4 regions of the Novosphingobium terrae genome follow, and region 2 is predicted to be linked to each of the others. Evidence: predicted binding sites of a transcription regulator. Region 2 holds the regulator's gene; each other region holds the start of a gene.
The links. The regulator LexA, encoded in region 2, represses DNA repair genes until DNA is damaged. The targets are predictions, from matches to a motif close to GTTCCNCNCTTGTTCT.

Region 1: HGK27_RS02905 (ATP-dependent helicase) is a predicted target of LexA. The motif match lies at 3,718-3,733, and genes of this name have one in related genera.
Region 3: HGK27_RS29975 (DUF6771 family protein) is a predicted target of LexA. The motif match lies at 3,551-3,566, and genes of this name have one in related genera.
Region 4: uvrA (excinuclease ABC subunit UvrA) is a predicted target of LexA. The motif match lies at 2,231-2,246, and genes of this name have one in related genera.

The regions. Positions count from the first base shown of each region.
Region 1 is NZ_JABVZR010000001.1:624,179-629,637, reverse strand. It holds gene HGK27_RS02925 (pseudouridine synthase) at 1-1,313, shown strand, start outside; gene rsmD (16S rRNA (guanine(966)-N(2))-methyltransferase RsmD) at 1,313-1,891, shown strand; gene HGK27_RS02915 (MFS transporter) at 1,888-3,186, opposite strand; gene HGK27_RS02910 (hypothetical protein) at 3,278-3,583, opposite strand; gene HGK27_RS02905 (ATP-dependent helicase) at 3,749-5,459, shown strand, end outside.
Region 2 is NZ_JABVZR010000001.1:2,848,747-2,854,205, forward strand. It holds gene trpD (anthranilate phosphoribosyltransferase) at 1-331, shown strand, start outside; gene trpC (indole-3-glycerol phosphate synthase TrpC) at 358-1,149, shown strand; gene moaC (cyclic pyranopterin monophosphate synthase MoaC) at 1,154-1,636, shown strand; gene HGK27_RS12765 (molybdopterin molybdotransferase MoeA) at 1,636-2,835, shown strand; gene lexA (transcriptional repressor LexA) at 2,904-3,632, shown strand; gene HGK27_RS12775 (ComEC/Rec2 family competence protein) at 3,969-5,459, opposite strand, start outside.
Region 3 is NZ_JABVZR010000003.1:80,993-86,451, reverse strand. It holds gene HGK27_RS29995 (metallophosphoesterase family protein) at 1-518, shown strand, start outside; gene HGK27_RS29990 (GNAT family N-acetyltransferase) at 701-1,210, opposite strand; gene HGK27_RS29985 (hypothetical protein) at 1,384-1,650, shown strand; gene HGK27_RS29980 (hypothetical protein) at 2,653-2,889, opposite strand; gene HGK27_RS29975 (DUF6771 family protein) at 3,576-3,749, shown strand; gene HGK27_RS29970 (hypothetical protein) at 4,056-4,214, shown strand; gene HGK27_RS29965 (hypothetical protein) at 4,630-5,394, shown strand.
Region 4 is NZ_JABVZR010000001.1:788,513-793,971, forward strand. It holds gene HGK27_RS03730 (hypothetical protein) at 319-543, opposite strand; gene HGK27_RS03735 (cell wall hydrolase) at 777-1,961, opposite strand; gene uvrA (excinuclease ABC subunit UvrA) at 2,257-5,154, shown strand; gene HGK27_RS03745 (hypothetical protein) at 5,406-5,459, shown strand, end outside.

The sequences.
Region 1 (5,459 bases), 2.2 Mb from region 2:
GCGACCGCACCCGTGAGCGCCATGATGCCCAGCGCGGCGAGGGCCGTGGACGTTCGGGCGGCGGCTTCGGCGGTCGCGATGAGCGCGCCAGTGGCGAACGCTCGCGCGGCGGGTTTGGCGACAAGTCGCGTGGTGGCTTCGGGGACAAGCCCCGGGGCGATTTCGGCGACCGTCCTCGCGGCAATTTCGGTGACAAGCCGCGCGGTGGTTTCGGGGACAAGCCCCGGGGCGATTTCGGCGACCGTCCCCGTGGCAATTTCGGTGACAAGCCGCGTGGCAACTTCGGAGGCGATGACCGCCGTGGCGCGTTTGGCGACAAGCCCAAGGGCTCCTTCGGAGACAAGGCACGCGCCCGCCGCGCCGATCAGCGCGAAGAGCGCGGCGAGCGCAGCTTCAGCACCCCGCGCGGCGGCTTCGGCGGCGAGCGTTCGGGCGGTTTTGAGCGTCGCGATGAGCGCCCCCGTGGCGGCTTCGGTGATCGTGTCCGTTCGGACCGTGGCCGTGGCGATCGCGCCGCGCCGCGCGAAGAACCCACGCCCTATCAGCGCATCGCCAGCCTTCAGGATTTCGCCATCGATCCCGAGGGTGAGCGCATCGCCAAGCTGCTGGCCCGCGCCGGCATCGCCAGCCGCCGCGAGGTGGAGCGCATGATCGTCGACGGGCGCGTGGCGCTCGATGGCGAACTGGTGCTGACGCCCGTCACCATCCTGACCTCGCTGAAGGGCCTGACGGTCGACGGCAAGCCGGTCGATGAGCCCGAAGTGGGCCGCCTCTGGGCCTTCCACAAGCCCGATGGGCTGATCACCGCCGAGCGTGACCCCGCCGGTCGCCCGACCATCTACAACGCGCTGCGCAACGCGCTGCCGCCCGGCACGCCGCGCCTGATGCCGGTGGGCCGACTCGATATGAACACGGAAGGGTTGCTGCTGCTCACCAACGATGGCGAGCTGAAGCGCGCCATGGAGCTGCCGTCGAGCGGCGTGCCGCGCACCTATCGCGCCCGCACCTTCGGTGACATCACCCAGCCGCAGCTCGAAGAGCTGATGCAGGGCATCGAGATCGACGGTTTCCAGTATGGCCCGATCAACGCCAATATGGAGCGCCGAACGGGGCGCAACCAGTGGATCGAAGTCACGCTGACCGAAGGCAAGAACCGCGAAGTCCGCCGCGTGCTGGAGCATCTGGGGCTGCAGGTCAGCCGCCTGCTGCGCATCGCTTACGGCCCCTTCCTGCTGGGCGATCTGCCGCGCGGCGCGGCTGTGGCGCTGCCTCAGAATGTGGTCGAGCAGTTCCGCAAGGGGCTCAAGGGCTGATGCGGATCGTTGCCGGGCAATGGCGCGGGCGCAAGCTGCTCGCGCCCGAGGGCGATACCACCCGCCCCACCGCCGACCGCACGCGCGAGACGCTGTTCTCCATGCTGACCTCGCGCCTCGGCAGCTTTGAAGGGCTGCGCGTGGCGGATCTGTTTGCCGGTTCCGGCGCGCTGGGGCTGGAGGCTCTGTCGCGCGGGGCGGCGCATGCCATGTTTGCCGAGCAGGATCCCAAGGCGATCCGCGCGATTCGCGGCAACATCGCCAATCTGCATGCGCAGAAGGAAACCGACGTACGCGTCGGTTCGGTGATGGCGCTGGGCGTGGCCAAGCAGCCTTACGATCTGATCCTGCTCGATCCGCCCTACAAGACCAGCGCGGGTGTCGTCGCCATCGACAAGCTGCGCCGTCTGGGCTGGATGCATGACGGCACCTGGGTCTGCATCGAGACCGAAGCGCGTGAGGCACCCCGCGTGCGCAGCTTCGAGGTGATGGCCGAGCGCGTGGTGGGCAAGGCCTGCCTTACGCTGATGCGCCCGGAACCCAGTGAGCCGAAGACCGAAGCGGCTCCGGAGGCTTAAGCCACCGCAAGGCGGGCGCGCTGACCGCGCGCCCAGCCGATGCCGATCAGCGTGACCACACCGGCCAAGGCGGGCAGCAGGCCGATAAAGTTGCCCATATGGCGGTCCACCAGACTCTGGGCCAGACCGGGCGTGAAGGCGCCGCCGATGATGCCACCGGCATTGAACGCCATCGAAATCCCCGAATAGCGCACCGAAACCGGGAACAGCTCGGTCAGCCAGCCCGTCAGCGGGCCATAGGACATGCCCATCACGAACAGCGTCACCGACAAGGTGGCAAAGGCGATGGCGAGACTGCCCGAGGACAGCCCCATCCAGAAGAACAGCCCGATCACTGCGCCAAGCCCCGCGCCCCATGCCAGAACCTTGCCCTCGGAATAACGGTCCGACCAGATGGCGGCGGCGATGATCCCGGCGGTCAGGAACAGATTGGCAGCCAGCTGCACCGCGAGGAAATTCTGACGCCCATAGCCCAGCGGCCCGGCGCCCTGCGCCAGCGCAAAGGCGGTGGAGAGATAGAACAGCGCAAAACAGGCCACCACGCCAGCACTGCCCGCGAGCAGTCCGCGCCAGTGCTGGCTCAGCAGCACGCCCAGCGGCACGGCGGGCGGGGCTTCATGCTTGAGCGCTTCCTGAAACTCGGGCGTCTCGGCGATCTTCAGGCGCACCCAGAGGCCGATGGCCACCAGCAGCGCCGAGAGCAGGAAGGGCACGCGCCAGCCCCATGCCTTGAAATCGGCATCGCTCATGGTGAGGCCAAGGATCAGGAACAGGCCATTGGCGCACAGGAAGCCCACAGGCGCCCCCAACTGAGGTGCGCAGCCAAAGCGCGCCTTCCAGCCCGGCGGGGCATATTCCACCGCCAGCAAGGCCGCCCCGCCCCACTCGCCGCCAAGGCCGAAGCCCTGACCGAAGCGGCAGATGCACAGCAGCACCGGCGCCAGCAGCCCGGCCTGTTCATAGGACGGCAGGAACGCCACCGCGACCGTCGAGGCGCCCATCAGCATCAGCGAGGCCACCAGCGTGGATTTGCGCCCGATCCTGTCGCCAAAATGGCCGAAGGCGATGGCACCCACGGGCCGCGCGATAAAGGCCCCGCCGAACACCATAAAGGCGGCAATCTGCTGCACCGAGGGCGCAACCTTGGGGAAGAACATCGGCCCGAAGACCAGCGCCGTCGCCGTGGCGAAGACGTAATAGTCGTAAAATTCCACCGATGTGCCGACAAGGGCGGCAAGCAGAATGCGGGCGTTCTGGCGCAAAGGATGCGGCTGATGGCTGAGGGGGGTATGCATCCGCCCTCGCTCGAACGGCGGCGCATCTTTGTCAATGCGAAAAGGGCACCGCAAGCGCGATGCCCTTTTCATTTGTTACCGATTGCAGTGCTTATCGACCGCCAGGATTGCGGCAAGCATCCTGCACATGCGCCGAGCAGACCGGATAGCTCTTGTTCATGGCATCTGCCGGAGGGGCACTCAAAGCGCCCGCGTAAGGCCCGGCGTGATAGCCCGGATCGCTGGGCTGGGTGGCGGGCACAGGGTCATTGGCGGCGGCAGGGTCTGCGCTGGCCGCCACAGGCTCGTCGCCGCGCGGATTGGCCTGAACCTGAACGGTGCCCTGGGCGTGGGCCGCGCCGGACAGGGCCGAACCCATCAGCAGCAAAGGCAGGGCTGCATAAGACATCATACGCATCGGGGTTTCTCCATCTCAAATCTGTGCGACTCGATTCCCTTCGGCGGTCCCGAAGCGCTTTTGTCGCAGAGCCGCCATGATCCGGCCCTGAATGCACCGTTCATCGGGCGTTATCGGTTGCCAGACTCGCCCCTGTTCCCTAGGCGTTCCCCTGTGACTGATATCATGCCCTCCCCCTACGCCACCGAGCCCGACTGGCTCGCCCGCCTCAATCCGCCCCAGCGTGAGGCGGTGCTGACCACCGAAGGCCCCGTGCTGATGCTGGCGGGCGCGGGCACCGGCAAGACGGCGGCGCTGACGGCACGTCTGGCCAATCTGGTGGCCTTGAAGCTGGCCTGGCCGAGCGAAATCCTCTGCGTCACCTTCACCAACAAGGCCGCGCGGGAAATGCGCGAGCGTGTCGGCCATCTGATCGGCCCGGCGGTGGAGGGCATGCCATGGCTGGGCACCTTCCACGCGATTGCCGCCAAGATGCTGCGCCGCCATGCCGAGCTGGTGGGGCTGCAAAGCAACTTCACGATTCTGGATACGGACGATCAGCTGCGGCTCTTGAAACAGCTGATTCAGGCCGAGGGCGTGGATGACAAGCGCTGGCCCGCCAAGCTGCTGGCCGGCTGCATCGACCGCTGGAAGAACAAGGGGCTGGCCCCCGCCGATGTCGATGCCTTCGAGAGCGAGGCCTATGCCAATGGCAAGGGCCAGCATTTCTACCGGCTCTATCAGGCGCGGTTGCTGGCGCTCAACACCTGCGATTTCGGCGATCTGCTGCTGCATATGCTGACCATCTTCCGCCAGCACCGCGACGTGCTGGAGGAGTATCAGCGCCGCTTCAAATACATCATGGTGGACGAGTATCAGGACACCAACTCGGTGCAGTATCTCTGGCTGCGCCTGCTGGCCATGGCGCGGCACAACATCTGCGTGGTGGGTGACGACGACCAGTCGATCTATTCGTGGCGCGGCGCCGAAGTGGCCAACATTCTGAAGTTCGAGCAGGATTTCCCCGGCGCCAAGGTCATCAAGCTGGAGCAGAACTATCGCTCCACGCCGCATATCCTCGCCGCCGCCTCGGGCCTGATCCGCGAGAACAGCGAGCGTCTGGGCAAGACGCTGTGGACCGAGGCCACCGGCGGCGACAAGCTGCGCGTGATCGGCGTGTGGGACGCGCCCGAGGAAGCGCGCCGTGTGGGCGAGGAAATCGAGCGCCTGCAGCGCGAGGGCCTGCCCCTCACCAAGGTGGCCATCCTCGTGCGCGCCCAGTTCCAGACGCGCGAGTTCGAAGACCGCTTCATCTCCATCGGCCTGCCCTATCGCATCGTCGGCGGCTTCCGCTTCTATGAGCGTGCCGAAATCCGCGATGCGCTGGCCTATCTGCGCCTGATCGCCCAGCCCAATGACGATCTGGCCTTCGAGCGCATCTACAACACCCCCAAGCGCGGCCTTGGCGACAAGACGCTGGAGAAGCTGCACCGCTTCGCCCGCGCCGCCAACATTCCGTTGGCCCTCGCTGCGATCCAGATCTGCGACACCGACGAAATCCCCGCCCGCGCGCGCGGCACCATTCTGGCACTGATGCGCAATTTCGCCCGCTGGCGCGATGAGGAGAAGGTCAACAGCCCGGCCAATCTGGCGCGCATGATGCTCGACGAATCGGGCTACACCGGCGCGCTTCAGGCCGAAAAAAGCGCCGAGGCTGCCGGGCGTCTGGAAAACCTCTCCGAACTGGTGCGCGCCATGGAGGATTACGAGGACCTTGGCGCCTTCCTCGAACACGTCTCGCTGGTGATGGACAATGACGCCAATGAGGATGCGGAAAAGGTCACCATCATGACCATCCACGCCGCCAAGGGTCTGGAATTCGACCACGTTTTCCTGC
Region 2 (5,459 bases):
ACTCTCGCTGGCAGGCGGCAATGAATGCGCCGAGGTGCAGGGCAAAACCATCGCCATGCATCGCGTTTCGGCAGCGGATGTGGGCCTGCCGGTGCATCCCGTCACCGCGCTGCGGGGCGGCGATGCGGCCTACAATGCCGATGCCCTGCGCCGGCTCTTGATGGGCGAGGAAGGCCCCTATCGCGATGCCGTGCTGTTCAACGCCTCTGCCGCGCTGCGCGTGGCGGGCGAGGTGGAAAACTGGCGTGAAGGCGTCGAGGAAGCCGCCGAGGTGATCGACAAGGGGCTCGCCAAGGCGCTGCTCGACTGCTGGATCGATGCGGTCCGATGAGCGATATGACAAAGATGGATACGACGATGACCGACAAGCTGACCGAAATCTGCGCCACCAAGGCTGAAGAGGTTGCCGCCCGCAAGCCGCTGGCCAGCCTGTCGGACCTCGACGCACGTGCTGCCCTGCAAACCGCCCCGCGCGGGTTTGAGGCCGCTCTGCGCGCCAAGGCCGCCACCGGCTTCGCGCTGATCGCGGAGATCAAGAAGGCCAGCCCGTCGAAGGGCCTGATCCGCGCCGATTTCGATCCGCCAGCCCATGCCCGCGCCTATCAGGCCGGGGGCGCCGCCTGCCTCTCGATCCTGACCGACGCGCCCTATTTTCAGGGCCATGAAGATTACCTCATCGCCGCCCGCGCCGCCTGCGACCTGCCCGTCATCCGCAAGGATTTCATGATCGACCCATGGCAGGTGGCCGAGGCGCGTTCCATCGGTGCCGATGCGATCCTGATCATCGTCGCCGCGCTGGAAGACGCCCAGATGGCCGAGATCGAGGCAGCGGCGCTGGAACGCGGCATGGATGTGCTGGTCGAAGTCCACAATGAGGCCGAGATGGAACGTGCCGCGCGTCTCACATCCCGCCTGATCGGCGTGAACAACCGCGATTTGAAGCGCTTCAAGACCGACATCGCCACCACCGAGCACCTCGCTCCGCTGGCGCCTGAAGGCACGCTGCTGGTGGCTGAAAGCGGCATCAACAGCCATGAGGATCTGGTGCGTCTGGCGCAAAGCAACGCCCGCACGTTCCTGGTCGGCGAAAGCCTGATGCGTCAGGCCGATGTCGAGGCCGCCACGCGCCAGCTGCTGACCGGCGCCTGATCCGATGGCCGAGCTGACCCACCTCGACGCTCAGGGCCATGCCCGCATGGTCGATGTGGGCGGCAAGGCCGAGACCAGACGCCTCGCCATCGCCGAGGGCCGCATCCTGATGGGCCCGCAGGCGCTGGAGGCGATCCGCGATGGCGCCATCCCCAAAGGCGATGTGCTGGCCGCCGCGCGCATCGCCGGGATCATGGCCGCCAAGAAGGTCGGCGATCTGATCCCGCTGTGCCATCCGCTGGCACTTGATTCCGTCAGCGTTGACTTCGTTCTTGAAGACAATGGGTTACGCTGCACCGCCAGCGCCAGCCTCACCGGCAAGACTGGCGTGGAGATGGAAGCGCTGACCGCCGTCTCCGTCGCGCTGCTGACGGTCTATGATATGGCCAAGGCAGTGGACAAGGCGATGGAGATCACCGGCATCCGCCTGATCGAAAAACACGGCGGCAAATCGGGCAGCTGGTACGCGCCCGGCAGGCCAGCCTGATGCCGCCGCTCCCGCTGGCAGAGGCGCAGCAGCGACTGCTCTCCACCATCACCCCGCTGCCTGTTGAAACCCTGCCCATCGAACAGGCCGCTCGGCGCTGGCTGGCGGAGCCTTTGGCAGCGCGCCGCACTCAGCCCGCCGCCGACCTCTCCGCGATGGATGGCTATGCCATGCGCGCGCAGGACTTGCCCGGCCCATGGCGCGTGGTGGGCGAGAGCGCGGCAGGCCACCCATGGCCTCACCCCGTCCAGCCCGGCGAGGCGATCCGCATCGCCACCGGCGCGCTGATGCCCGCAGGCGCCGATGCCATGGTGCTTCAGGAAGATGTCACACGCGATGGCGACCACCTGACCCTGACCGGCGATACTCCCAACCCTCCGGGCCGCCACATCCGCCGCACAGGGCTGGATTTCACGCAGGGCACGCCTTTGCTGCCCGCCGGAACCCGCCTCGGCCCGGCCCAGATCGCTCTGGCCATTTCGGGCGGCCATGGCAGCGTGAGCGTGCGCCGCCTGCCCCGCGTCACCATCATCGACAGTGGCGACGAACTGGTTTCCCCCGGCACAGATCCCCTGCCGCACCAAATCCCCGCCAGCAATGGCGCGATGCTGGCCGCGATGGTCGGCGCCGTGGGCGCGGAGGTGACGCGCATCGGCCCGGTGCTAGACGATTTATCCGCGCTGGTCGCCGCTCTGCAGGCCGCTGGCGAGGCCGATCTGATCGTCACCTCGGGCGGCGCTTCGGTGGGGGATCACGATCTGATCCGCCCGGCGCTGGAAGCATGGGGGGCGCAGCTGGCCTTCTGGCGCGTGGCGATGCGCCCCGGCAAGCCACTGATGCATGCGCGGCGAGGCGCGTGCCATATTCTTGGCCTGCCGGGCAATCCGGTCTCCGGGCTGGTGTGCGGGCAGTTTTTCCTGCTGCCGATGCTGCGTGCCATGATGGGCGCCAGCACGGTTCTGCCCCGCCGCGTCAGCGCCCGGCTGACAGCCCCTGTGCCCGCAGGCGGCAAACGCCAGGAATTTCTGCGTGGGCTTTGGGATGGCGAAACCGTCACCCCCAACCCGATGCGTGACAGCAGCGCTCTGGCAGCAATGGCGGCCAGCAATTGCCTGATCGACCGGCCCATCGATGCCGATGCCGCCGAAATGGGCGCAACCGTGGGAATTTATCTGCTGGACACGCATTCCCTTGCTTGACGGCTCCAACATTGTTGCATAAATGTTCTTTGTTCGTTCGGAAACGGAACGGCAGGAAGGACATCCGCATGCTCACCCGCAAGCAGCACGAATTGCTCCGCTTTATCCAGGTCCGGCTGGAGGAGGATGGCGTCTCCCCCTCGTTCGAGGAAATGAAGGAAGCGCTCGACCTCAAGTCGAAATCGGGTGTCCACAGGCTGATTTCGGCGCTGGAAGAACGCGGCTTTATCCGCCGCCTGCCCAACCGCGCCCGCGCCCTTGAAGTGCTGCGCCAGCCCGAGGATGTAGTCAGCAGCACGCGGACCGCGCCAGCCCCCCGCGCGCCTGCCGCTCCAGTGGCGCCCACCCGCCCTGCCGCGCTGACCTCCTCTGGTCTGACTGGCGCCCCGGTCGCCGCGCTGCGTGCGGACAATGATGTGATCGAGATTCCGCTGCATGGCCGCATCGCTGCAGGCGTGCCGATCGAGGCGCTGGAAGGCCAGTCGACCTTGCCGGTGCCCGCTGCCCTGCTCGGCTCGGGCGATCATTACGCGTTGGAAGTTTCGGGCGATTCCATGGTCGAGGCCGGCATTCTCGATGGCGATCTCGCCCTGATCCGCAGCACCGAGAGCGCCCGTGACGGCGAAATCGTGGTGGCACTGGTACGCGGCGGGGAAGCGACGCTGAAATATCTGCGCCGCGAAGGTGGCATGATCCGGCTCGATCCGGCCAATGCCACCTATCAGTCGCAATATTATCGCCCTGACGAAGTGCAGGTGCAAGGCAAGCTGGCAGGGCTGCTGCGCCGCTATCACTGATAGTTCAGGAGGGGGCAGAACGGTTCTGCTCCCTCTCTGCTTTGCGCATGGGCGTCATAGGCGCATGGCCTGGAGCATGTTCAAGCTGACTGCATAAGGTCAACGGTTCGGAACATGCGACAGCAAAGGATCAGAGCGTTTCGCTGTCGGTGAAAACGCGCTGGTGCCAGTTGAGGCAAGATCGGCCTTCGCGGCGATGTTTATGATGATTGCGGCGGATTGCGCAGTCCATCGCCAAGATGGCCTCATTTCAACACCGCGCCACCTCACCAGAGCAGTCTCCGACACCCAATCGGCATTCCTCCCGCAGGCCCGCTTTGACTGCATCTGGCAACATCAGGGTTCTGGCACCTCGCGGGGCGCATGGTGCGGGGCACGCCACCAGGGGTGGTCGCCGGCAGATTGCTCCACGGTGGTCACCCGGCGGTGTTCCAGATCCAGCGACAGGCCGCCGCTGCGCAGCAGCAAGCTACGGTCAGCCTTGAGCAATCTGGGGTGGCACGGGCCATAGAGTTTGTCCGGCGCCACCACGATATCGCTTTGAGCGCAGGCCTGCGCCAGTTCGGCAGGCTTGGGTTCGCCCTTGCCCCGCGCGATCAGCAGACGCCAGCGCCTTCCCCCCCGGTCGAGATCCAGCGCGCAAAAGCCTTCTGAACAGCGTGCACCGGGCCATGTCGTCAGCGGGGTGACCGTGCCGGTCAACCCTGCAGCCTCCAGCATGGACTCGCCCATGCGGCCTCCCTTGCCTTCGCGCAGGATCAGCAGGGCTCGGCCCTGGACGCCGGTGATGCCAATGTTCTTGCCGTCCCCGGTGATCAGCACATCGGGCGGATGCAGCCAGGCCAGTGAAACGATCGCCGCTAAAGCGAGCAACAACCCCCACAACCGCCCCCGCCCGTGCCACAAGGCCAGCCACAGCATGCCGCTTACAAACAGCAGAAACCGCCCCCCATCCATGGCGGGCATCATCGTCACCGAGGCCGGGCGCTGCGCCGTCCACCGGGCAATCGCCAGCAGCAGGTCGAGCGATTCCCCGCAAACCCACCATGCCGGGCCACCCATCCCCACCAGATCCAGCGCCAGCCCCAGCGCGATGGCAGGCATGGACACAAAGGTGGTCAGCGGAATGGCCACCAGATTGGCCATTGAGCCGTAAATCCCCGCCCGATGGAAATGGAACAGCGCAATGGGCATCAACGCCAGATCGATGACCATCCCCGACAGCAGGATCATCGCCAGATGGCGGAGCATGCGCAGCCACCAGCCTTCCTCACGCGGGGCCAGAAAGGCGCGGACCGGAGCGCAATCATGCAGCACCACCAGCGCCAGCACCGAACCGAAGCTCATCTGAAAGCTGGGCCCGATCACCGCCTCGGGCCAGAGCAGCATGGTGCAGATCGACCCCACCGCCAGCAGGCGCACCGTAAAGGGCTGCCTGCCCAGCGCCAGCCCGATCATCACCAGCAAGGCCCCCAGCACCGAGCGCACGGTCGGCACCTGGGCGCCGGTCAGCAACGTGTAGAAAATGCCTGCCGCTCCGCCACAGCCGCTCGCCAGCAGCGGCAGGCGCACCCGCAAGGCCAGCCATGGGAACAGCGCCAACAGCCGGATCGCCAGCACATAAACCCCGGCGATCACCGCGCTCACATGCAAGCCGCTGACCGACAGCAAATGCGTCAGGCCCGAGTCGCGCATCGCCTGCTCATCGGCGACGGGGATACCGCCACGATCTCCACTGGCAAACGCCGCCGCGATGCCGCCCGCCGGGCCTGACAGGCGGGATCGCACATGATCGGCCAGAGCATGGCGCGCCCGGGCCAGCCACGA
Region 3 (5,459 bases), on a different contig from region 2:
ATCGGATGGGCCCATCGGATCGGTACGCTGCCCAAACGCTCACGCCAGCGCAATTGGCGTGGTTCGACAGCCTGCCCCAAACTATCCGGCTGAACGAAGATATCCTGCTAGTGCATGGGACGCCAAATAGCGATTTGGATTATTTGCTTGAGACCGTCACGCCCGAAGGCTTGCGCCGTGCGACACAAGCCGAGATTAAGGATCGGGCAGGTAACTGTGATGCCCGAGTCATCCTTTGCGGTCACACCCATCTGGCGCGCGTGGAAAGGTTGCATGATGGTCGTCTGATCGTGAACCCCGGCAGTGTAGGTCTGCCAGCTTATACCGATGACCACCCCTATCCCCACTCTGTTGAGGCTGGGTCACCGCAAGCACGCTATGCGATCGTGTCGGATAATGGCGGTGATTGGTCCGCAGAAATCCATTGCGTCGATTATGATTGGGAACAGGCGGCCTGTGTCGCGCTGAGCAATGGGCGCCAAGAATGGGCCATCGCTTTGAGAACCGGGCGGAACTGAGGCATTCTTCAAAGTGTCGTGCATGCCTTGAGTGGATGGACGCCACCGTCGTCGGGACCGGAACGGCATCTGTGGTTGGCTCCCGCGTTGCAAGCCGTTTTTAAAATTCTGACGTTCGGTCGAGTGCAGCCGTCTCGGACTGGGTTCCTGATGGAGGGGGCGAAAAACGGGTTCCTATCGGGTTAGCAGGCTTCAACCTCGAAAATTGTTTCAAGACCATCTTCATCATCCCACTGCTCACCCACCTCGACAAATCCAAAGCTGCTAACAATCATACGTGAAGGGAGGTTTTCTGGGCTGATGGAGGCTCTAACCCTTCTAATAGTCTCGTCTTTCATCGCCCAACTAAGTAGGGCCGCAAGAGCAGCGCGACCATATCCCTGCCTCCGGAAAAGCGGGTCTATTGCGTAGCCGACTTCGACCATACCGAGGGCATCCGGCGGCCCGTGGAATCCAGCTTGGCCGATCGCCATTCCTCGATCTGTATCGACAATAACTCGCGTGATCCATTCTTCGGCGCGAGGGTCTTTTGCAATCTGCAAAGCTCGCCGGTGCCAAGTGCTCCGGCAATCGGGACGCACGAAATATTCGCTTAGCGGAATTGGTGCGGTATGGTTCGCCGATATGAGATCACCAGCGCCAAGTGCCTTGAGTGTCAATAATGGAAGCGGGACGAGTTTGATTGTTTTCATGGCTCCATTCAATAACGCTTTATAGTGCTTGTCACCACTCCCTGTTCGCAATGTCGTCTCGGGCAGGCCTCGTGTTCTCGCTGAACCACCGTTTTCGCGACGGTCAAGAAAGGCGGCTAACCCGGTCCGTCTCCTGGAACGGCTCGTGATTCCGGGATCTTAAATCCGCACAGATGGATCTGCTGCCGGCACTAGACCCACAAAATATGGCGAAGGTCGCAATGTCACCGCAACGGCATCGCCGATGCCTCTTCAGCTCGACGATTGTGGATCTCAAGCGTGATGCGACGCTGCGAGTTTTCCATGCGACCATTGCGTATGATGCAGCGATGATGCAAACCATACTGGTTGCACGCTGTGGGCCTCGGCTTGCCAGTTTGGCGTGCACGATGAACGGCTTCGATCCAAGTGATCCGATCGCCATCGCAATGGTAAATTGACGCCTTGGGTGATACGCTTGAACAAATGGCCGCGGATCCGTCGAGCTCGTTGGGAAATGGATTAGACTTCCAACTTAAAGTACGCTTCGTCGGGTGATCGACTAATGAGTTAGCAGATCATGGATGGAAGAGGACATGCGTTCAGGTTTATTCAGCTCACCGCCAGAAGTCGGCCTTGACCTATCTGAAGCAGATGTTTTAACATAATTTCTATTATCGCAGCTTTCTGGCGGCGCGTTTTGACCGGCCACTCCCGCGGACAAATTTGCCCTCACGCGTCCTTTTGTAACCGTCGAAAGCGGGCCTTCGTTCATCCGGCACTCCCGAGGTGGACCCTCCGAAAAATCCGTGCGGTTCACCTTACATAGTTACATGCGCCCATCGCTCAGAGATGCAGCCCCCGTGCATGTTCCATTTTGCGACGCCGCCTAACCTGCGGCTGCGGTCCCGTCTCCGTCAAAGAATTTTCTGCGGTTCAGATATTCTCCGAATGCATCATCGACCAGAAACAGCCGAGCCATGGGCTCGGTCGGAAGCAGGACGGGCTTGATCATCGATCCGCTCTGTGCTGCAAAATTATCCCACAATTCCCAGAAACGGGACACCCTCTGCTTGGGAAACCTCGCAAGCGGCATTTTGCAAACCTCCATGATTTCCGGGGAATGCGAGCGTTCCCGACCGGCGGGGGGGGCGGAGCACGTAGGGAACGCTCGCGACGCTCGAAGGCGCCTCTGCATGTAAATTGCAGGATCTGCGCATTGGTTCCGACCACTTATCGCAAGTGCGGTTGGCTCGCCCGAGATCTTGCGATCCCCTCGATACCGAGCCAACCTTCTCAGCGCCGTCAATCGGTGGTCAAAGAAGGCGCCAAGACTTTTCCATCGAACGGGTCGCAACCGTCAAACGCACGGGATTGGTTTGGTATCGAGATCCCGCGCGGCCTGCGTACCGGGTTCTCGTGGAATGGGAAGGGGCAAATGCCGCATAAACCCATGATCTGGGTTAGTTTGGCTTCCCGCCCCCTTCCGGCAGGGACATCGCCGCAGACTGCACCATGGAGGACCAGGCGGTGATATAGGCGGCCTGCCCGCTATACTGCGGTCCAGACAGATCTGTCGCGGCAGCCATGTTCCGCAGCATACCGGCCAGTTCCGCATTCGAGGATATTCCGGCGCGCTCCAGTAGGCCGCCTATGATGGTCAGCACGGCACCAAAGGCCATGAGCGCGTCTTCATCCATGGTGATCTCCTAGGGTTAGGCCCCAAGGATGGTCGCTTCGGATTGCTCTGCCTATTCCTGAAAATGGGAATAGACAGCGAAAATGTGGGATATCAGTAGGAGTATCGCGTTCTCGATCTGATAGCACAAAATGGCGGATTTCTGCCATTTCACGTTTGATCGCGGCGGATATATCCTCCTCCGCCGCTGCGCACAGCACTACCAATCCCCATGGCTCGGGTTTTGACGCTCCTTCACAGCCCGCCGACGATCATTCACCAGATGCCTTATTCGATTGCGCTGCGCGTTGGCGCTCTGCCACCGGCCCACAGGGTGATCATCCTCCAGGCATATCCAGAAATCGACAAGCTCGGAACGCTCGATCCCCCAGTCACGCGAGCAAGCCATCGCATCGATGAGGTTCTGACCGCGCTCTGGTAACACATCCGCGCGATCCGCCACTGAGTCGACGACGGCCAAGGCTTGCATGAGGTCCATAGCGTTCAGTGAGCCGCGTCAGTCCGGGCCCCCGAGATCGCCACTTCATGATCTGACGAATGCGCGCACCGCCTTAATATTCGGCGAACCAGCACATCCAGCTTTACGGCTTCAGCCAAACGGGGGGAGTGATCATATTCCAGAGACATCGAATCGGCTCCTCGACATTCCATCTTGCGCCGATGTTCCATATTTGTTCTCATATGTCCATGGAACGAATCGACCCCACCCCTATCGCTCAGGCTATCCTCGCCGCCCCCGCTTGGGCGCGTGCGGGCATCACGGCCCCCAAGGCCTCAGTGCGGGAAGACGCCGCGCAGGAACTGGCCAACGCCGTTATCGACAGGCGGCACACTCTGCCGCCAGAACTCGACGACGGTTAGTTAAGTTTGACCGTGTGAGGTGGCCCGCTGACCGCTACAGGCGCTTTGCAGGCAACCACCCTGCTGAAGGCGGCAGCGTTACGGCACCCGGATCAACGTCACCGTTGCAACGTCGGCGTTCCATCATTTTGTCCTCATAGTACGGTGTTCGAAGCTGTTGGGCTTGAGCGAGGCCCTCCTCGTCGCCATTTAGCGCTTGCGCACCGGAAAGCCATTTCCGTGTAACATTCGACGCCGAAGGCAGCCCTCGTGGTTTTAGACGGCTTCTGTGAGTCGCCAAAGGCGACCGCCTAGAGAGGAATGACAATGTTTGACGAAATCGACGCGGCATATTGCCGCATGCGTGCGCGCGAAGAGCGTGAGAAAGCCAACCAAACAAACCCTCATATCGCTGAGAAATATCGGATAAGGGCCGACCTCTTTGATAAGAAAGCCTGCGCGCTCATGGGATCAGCAGCGGCATAGCCTGAATCCGACTTGAAAATCATGTCGGCGACTAAGCTCCTATGGCGATGAACGAACAGCAGATAAGGCCTTCTCGACACCGATAAGAGCCGTTCCGGAGACCACGACCTGAGGTCATAGCGGGGCCAGCGTGCGTCACAGCAAGCCCCTGCCCTTTGGCGCCCTGGACATGACGTCTGTTATCGCGTTGGATTTTCGGCAGAGGGCGGGTTCCAACCGGGGCCAGGAACTTAGGGTTTCCGCGCATCAGATGCCCTTTCGAGTGAGCTCTCACGCGCCCCTGATGCTAACATCTGAACTCTGCACCGGCGCGCCTTCGCGTGGCTGGCAAGATTCGGTACGGGTCTTCAACATTGACTTGCTGGCCCCGCACACCTCATCAACCAGCTTCAGGCTTTGATGAGAGGTAGCCCGAATGGATGACACATGGTGGCCCGACCTGCTGAAGCATATTGCGCAGGAAGACCCGTGGGCCGCTCCCATGGTTACGGTGGCTGAGATGCGCAGTTTCGAGGGGCCGATTGACGGCCAGCGTTATTCATCGACCGCCCTGATCGCTCCTGCTGATCTGGAACGCCTCAATGGCGAACTTTCGAGCTTCGGCGCCGATGTCGAAATCAACGGTCCCCGCCCGCTTGAAAGCGAAGCTGGGCGATATAGACCCGAGTTCTGGATCGAGGCATGGATAGAGGAAGAATGCCTCAAGCTTGAACCTCTGATTCTGAACTGGGAATCGCTCAACCGCACGACACTGGTCCTCGATCCGGGCTTTGCCATGACCTACGGTCTGATCCCACGGGCTGGGTCCGATGGCAGCATCCACTGGGATGATCCGATGGAACCGCACAATGACGTGGCGATCGTCGATGCGCCCGCCGTGTTCGAAGCGATGCACCTCTCACCGACCCGGGCGCGCGTTTCGCGCGACCATCTGCAGGACTACCTCACCTTGCGCGACCGGGTGCTGGTGCAGGTCTATATGGAAGTGCGCTCGGGCGCCAAGGACAAGGAGATCAGTGCGGTCCTCGGCGAAGACCAGCATCTCGATCTGGTCTTTCGAGACAGGACCATTGTCATGAACCGGATGCCGGATGGCAGGTACATGACGCAGGTCCGAGGCGCTCGCGTGCTGGCCGGTCCTGGAGCGCTGCCCATCACCTCTCGTTCGGCCGCAGCGTGATCATGATAAATCCCCTTGCCCTTCTAAAGCCCGGGCGAGTACTTTGAACTTAAGGTGCCCGGGCA
Region 4 (5,459 bases), 2.1 Mb from region 2:
GGGGCCCTTGGTTGGATTTGGAGGGTGCCCTATTCCTCTGTGCTGACCATTGCAAGGCACGAAACACATAGGGATGCAAAGAGTTTGCGCAATTCATTCGCAATAGCGATAACTCGGTCAAAATGCACGTTTCGTTACAAAAATGAACCTGTCTGGTACGTGAACTGCGGGTGCGGCTTGCGCATGGTGCATCGCTCGATGCGGAAAACGCATCGAGGGCGGTCAGGCAGGCGGGCAACAATGCGGCGGGGCAGGCCGACTCGTAACGCTAACAGGCCCGAGTCTCGCGACCGGGCCTGTTTTGAAATGCCTTGCGTGTCAGCGGCGGCGCGGCGAACCGATCGCATCGGCCATCCGGCGGTCGAGCTGGCGGCAGACGGCACGCCAGTGGTGCGATTGATCGCGGTCGCCGCGCTCATGGGCGAGCAGGGTGAGGCGGCGGGCCTCGGCGGCGGCGTTCAGGCCATGGAGCGCGAAATGGCGCAGCGTGCTGACCAGCAGCGCATCGGCCCTGATCGGCGCATCGACATCATTGGCCGCCATGCTCAGGGCGGGGGTACTCAGGACCCGTGCGACTGCTTTACATTCCCCGCTGCCTGCTGCTGCGAAACGGATGGACATGGGGGTATGCTTCCTTGACTTGGCTTGTTTGTGAACCTTGGCGACGCAACCGGTCTAGGGCCAAGGGCCTAAACCTTTGTGATGCGGCTTGGTTATCGAAATGTTGCGCTGTGTAAATTGCGCCGGAACGAGGGCCGGCGCGGGACGGCGCCCGCTTATTGCGGCGTGCCGATCCACTGGCCGCTGTTGCGGTAATCCTCGCGCACGCTGTCGCTGCCGGGCAGGCCGCCCGGGAGATTGCTGGCTCGATAGGCCTTGTCGCCGCCGCGCCGGATGACATCATCGGTGTAGGCAGGCGGGGTTTCCGCAGGCGCGTTGGCGGCGGCGACCTGCAGTTGCGCGGCGCTGCCTCCGGCCTGTTTCAGGCTGGCGTCATAGGCGCGCTCCACCGCCAGCGGATCGGCGGTGGCCAGCATATCGGCGCTCTGGCCATTGCGGGCATGGGGCGCGGCGAGCGGTTCTCCACCGGCATAGGCGAAGCGGAAGGCGGTGCTTTCCCCGGCAGGCCCGGGCAGGCGATAGAAGCGATGCGCGCCGATCTGGCCGATGAAGTTCATCGCCGCGTCCCAATAGGGATGGACGGCGAAGGTATGGTAATGCGTCGCCAGCCCGACGGGGCGGAAGACATAGCCAGCCAGCGCCGCGCGGGCCACGGCTTGCGCCCGGTCCCAGAAATAGCGGCTGGGCAGGCGGGCCAGAGCGCCATCGCAGGTGAAGGTGAACTGGCAGCCGGTGCTTTTCTCGGAGCCCTGAAAGACCACGCCGCACACCGTCTTGGGAAAGCTGGGATGCGCCACACGGTTCAGCACCACCTGAGCCACGGCGCGCTGGCCGTCATCGGGCTCGCTGGCGGCTTCGTAATAGATGGCGCTGGTCAGGCATTGCAGGGCGCGGTCGTGATCCTGTCCTGCCGCCGCCGCGATCAGGGCGCGCGCGGAACCGGCGGGGCCGGTGAGGGGGGCGGGATCGCTATCGTCGTGGGCATCGGGGGCGAGGGTTTGCTGGCCGTCGCCGGGCAGCTGGTCCCACGCGGCCAGATAGTACCAGGCCGAGCCGGGGAAGCTTTCGCCCGGGCGCTCGAAAGGCATGGGGGTGACTTGCTGGGCGCTGTCATCCTCGGTGAGGGCAGCGAAGCCATTGTGCTGCTGGGCCTGCACCTGCCAGCTGGCGGCGACCACCACGGCGGCAATCGAGAGCGCGGCGGCGCGCAGCCCCACGGCATGATGCAGATGCTGGCGGCGGGCGCGGGCGATTGTCAGCGGCTTGCGGCGCGAGAAGCGGCCACGAAAATCCGCCGCGCGCGGCAGATCTGCCAGCGCGTGGATCGGAGTTTCAGCCATGTCACGCGCTTGCGGGTGCATCCGCAGAACCTTTGCAGAAATGGGACAGCCTGTCGCCTAGACGGTTCAACCATCCGTCGCATCTGTCGATTTGCCGCCGTTCCAAAGCGGCACGGACGGGGGCCTTAACCGTTAATCGCTTAACGCCGGCCCGACTTGCATGGTTAAGAAGGGCTTGTCGCGGTGGGGTCTCGTTACCACATTATGGAAGACGCGCGTGGGCTTGTGCCCTTTGCCCTTTCGGGCGAGCGCTTCGGTCTTGCCACAATCGAACAAATCTGGAACACGGGCCTTCATGAGTCTCTCCCATATTACCGTGCGCGGCGCGCGTGAGCACAATCTCAAGGGCGTGGACATCACGCTGCCGCGAGACAGTCTGATCGTCATCACCGGGCTTTCGGGCTCGGGGAAATCGTCCTTGGCGTTCGATACGATCTATGCCGAGGGGCAGCGGCGCTATGTCGAGAGTCTCTCGGCCTATGCGCGCCAGTTTCTGGAGATGATGCAGAAGCCCGATGTCGAGCATATCGACGGGCTTAGCCCCGCGATCTCCATCGAGCAGAAGACCACCAGCCGCAACCCGCGCTCCACCGTGGCGACGGTGACCGAGATTTACGACTATATGCGCCTGCTCTGGGCGCGGGTGGGTGTGCCTTATTCGCCCGCCACCGGCCTGCCGATTGCCGCGCAGACCGTCAGCCAGATGGTGGACCGCGTGATGGCCCTGCCCGAGGGCACGCGCGCCTATCTGCTGGCGCCTGCCGTGCGCGGCCGCAAGGGCGAGTATCGCAAGGAAATCGCCGAGTGGCAGAAGGCGGGTTACACCCGCCTGCGCATCGATGGCGAGATGTATGCCATCGAGGACGCGCCTGCGCTCGACAAGAAGTACAAGCATGACATCGAGGTGGTGGTCGACCGCGTGGCGGTGAAGGATGGCATCCAGAGCCGCCTGGCCGACAGTTTCGAGCAGGCTTTGAAGCTGGCCGATGGGCTGGCCTATATCGATCTGGCCGATGGCGTGGTGCCGGGGCGCGAGGGTGAGGCCAAGTCGAAGAATTTGAAGGGCGCGGGTGTGCCGCTGAACCGCATCGTGTTCAGCGAGAAGTTTGCCTGCCCGGTGTCCGGCTTCACGATTGAGAGCATCGAGCCGCGCCTGTTCTCCTTCAACGCGCCTCAGGGGGCCTGCCCGGCCTGCGATGGTCTGGGCGAGAAGCTGCTGTTCGATCCGCAGCTGGTGGTGCCCAATGAGGGGCTGTCGATCAAGGCGGGGGCGGTGGTGCCCTGGGCCAAGTCGAACCCGCCGTCGCCTTATTATATGCAGGTGCTGGCTTCGCTGGCCAAGCATTACGGTTTCGCGCTGGAAACGCCGTGGATCGATCTGCCCGCCGAGGCCAAGATCGTGATCCTCTATGGCACGGGCAAGACGCCGGTGCCGCTGACCTTTATGGACGGCAAGAAGCTCTACACCGTGACCAAGCCCTTCGAGGGCGTGATCGGCAATTTGAACCGCCGCATGCTGCAGACCGAAAGCGCATTTATGCGCGAGGAGCTGAGCAAATATCAGACCGCCCAGCCTTGCGAGGTCTGCGATGGCAAGCGCCTGAAGCCCGAAGCTCTGGCCGTGAAGGTGGCGGGCAGCGATATTGCCGATGGCGTGCGGTTGAGCGTGCAGGATGCTCTGGCGTGGTTCTCCACGCTGGAGGAGCATCTGACCGATCAGCAGAAGCAGATCGCCAAGGCCATTCTGAAGGAAATCAACGAAAGGCTTGGTTTCCTGAACAATGTGGGTCTGGATTACCTCAATCTGGATCGCACCAGCGGCACGCTGTCGGGCGGTGAATCGCAGCGTATCCGTCTGGCCAGCCAGATCGGCAGCGGGCTCTCGGGCGTGCTGTACGTGCTGGATGAGCCAAGCATCGGCCTGCATCAGCGCGACAATGATATGCTGCTGGCGACGCTGAAGCGCCTGCGCGATCTGGGCAACACGGTCATCGTGGTCGAGCATGATGAGGATGCGATCCGCGCTGCCGATCATGTCGTCGATCTGGGGCCGGGCGCGGGCGTGCATGGCGGCGAGGTGGTTGCCGAGGGCACGCTGGAGGATATTCTGGCGAACCCGAACAGCCTGACCGGCCAGTATCTGACCGGCGCGCGCAAGATCGAGGTGCCCAAGGAACGCCGCAAGGGTAACGGGCTGTCGATTGTGGTCGAGAATGCCCGGGCCAACAATCTGAAGGGCGTGACGGCGCGCTTTCCGCTGGGCACTTTCTGCTGCGTGACCGGTGTGTCGGGCTCGGGCAAGTCGACGCTGACTTTGGACACGTTGCAGGCTGGCGCAAGCCGCACGCTGAATGGCGCGCGGGTGATCGCCGGGGCGCATGACAAGATCGTCGGCCTCGAAAACTGCGACAAGGTGATCGAGATCGACCAGTCGCCGATCGGGCGCACGCCGCGTTCGAACCCGGCCACTTATACGGGCGCCTTTACTCTGATCCGTGACTGGTTTGCGGGGCTGCCCGAGGCTCAGGCGCGCGGGTACAAGGCCGGGCGTTTCAGCTTCAACGTCAAGGGCGGGCGTTGCGAGGCCTGTCAGGGCGATGGGCTCATCAAGATCGAGATGCACTTCCTGCCCGACGTTTACGTTACCTGCGAGGAGTGCAACGGCAAGCGCTACAACCGCGAGACGCTGGAGGTGAAGTTCAAGGGCCATTCCATCGCTGATGTGCTGGATATGACCATCGAGGACGCCGAAAGCTTCTTCGCCAATGTGCCGCCGATCCGCGAGCGTATGCATATGCTCAATGAGGTGGGTCTGGGCTATGTGAAGGTGGGCCAGCAGGCGACCACCCTGTCGGGCGGTGAGGCCCAGCGTGTCAAGCTGGCCAAGGAGCTGGCGCGCAGGTCCACGGGCAAGACGCTCTATGTGCTGGATGAGCCGACCACCGGCCTGCATTTCGAGGATGTGCGCAAGCTGCTGGAGGTGCTGCACCGCCTTGTCGATCAGGGCAACAGCGTGGTGGTGATCGAACACAATCTGGACGTCATCAAGACCGCCGACTGGCTGATCGATATGGGCCCGGAAGGCGGTGTGCGCGGCGGCACCATCGTGGCCGAGGGCACGCCCGAGCAGGTGGCCAAGAACAAGGCCAGCTTCACCGGGCATTATCTCAAGCCGCTGTTGAAGCGGAGGTGATATGCTCTTCCGGCGGGACGGGGCGTCTCGCCGGAAGGCTGACTGATCCAAAGGGGGAAGAGATGATGCGAGGCGGGGTGTGGCTGGGGGTGGCTGCAATCTTGGGGACCAGTGTTCTGCACGCGGGTCCGCCAGCATCTGAGAAGCCGGGCATCCAGCTTCCCCTAGCGCCCGATAAGGCGCGCTATTTTCCCGAAGCTCTGAGGCGACAAGTCTTGGCCTGTCCTGACGGAGGAGCCGATCTACCGTCGATGACGGTGATGAATGAATTTCAGGAAGGCTGGTTTTCAGAGCATCTCGCGGCT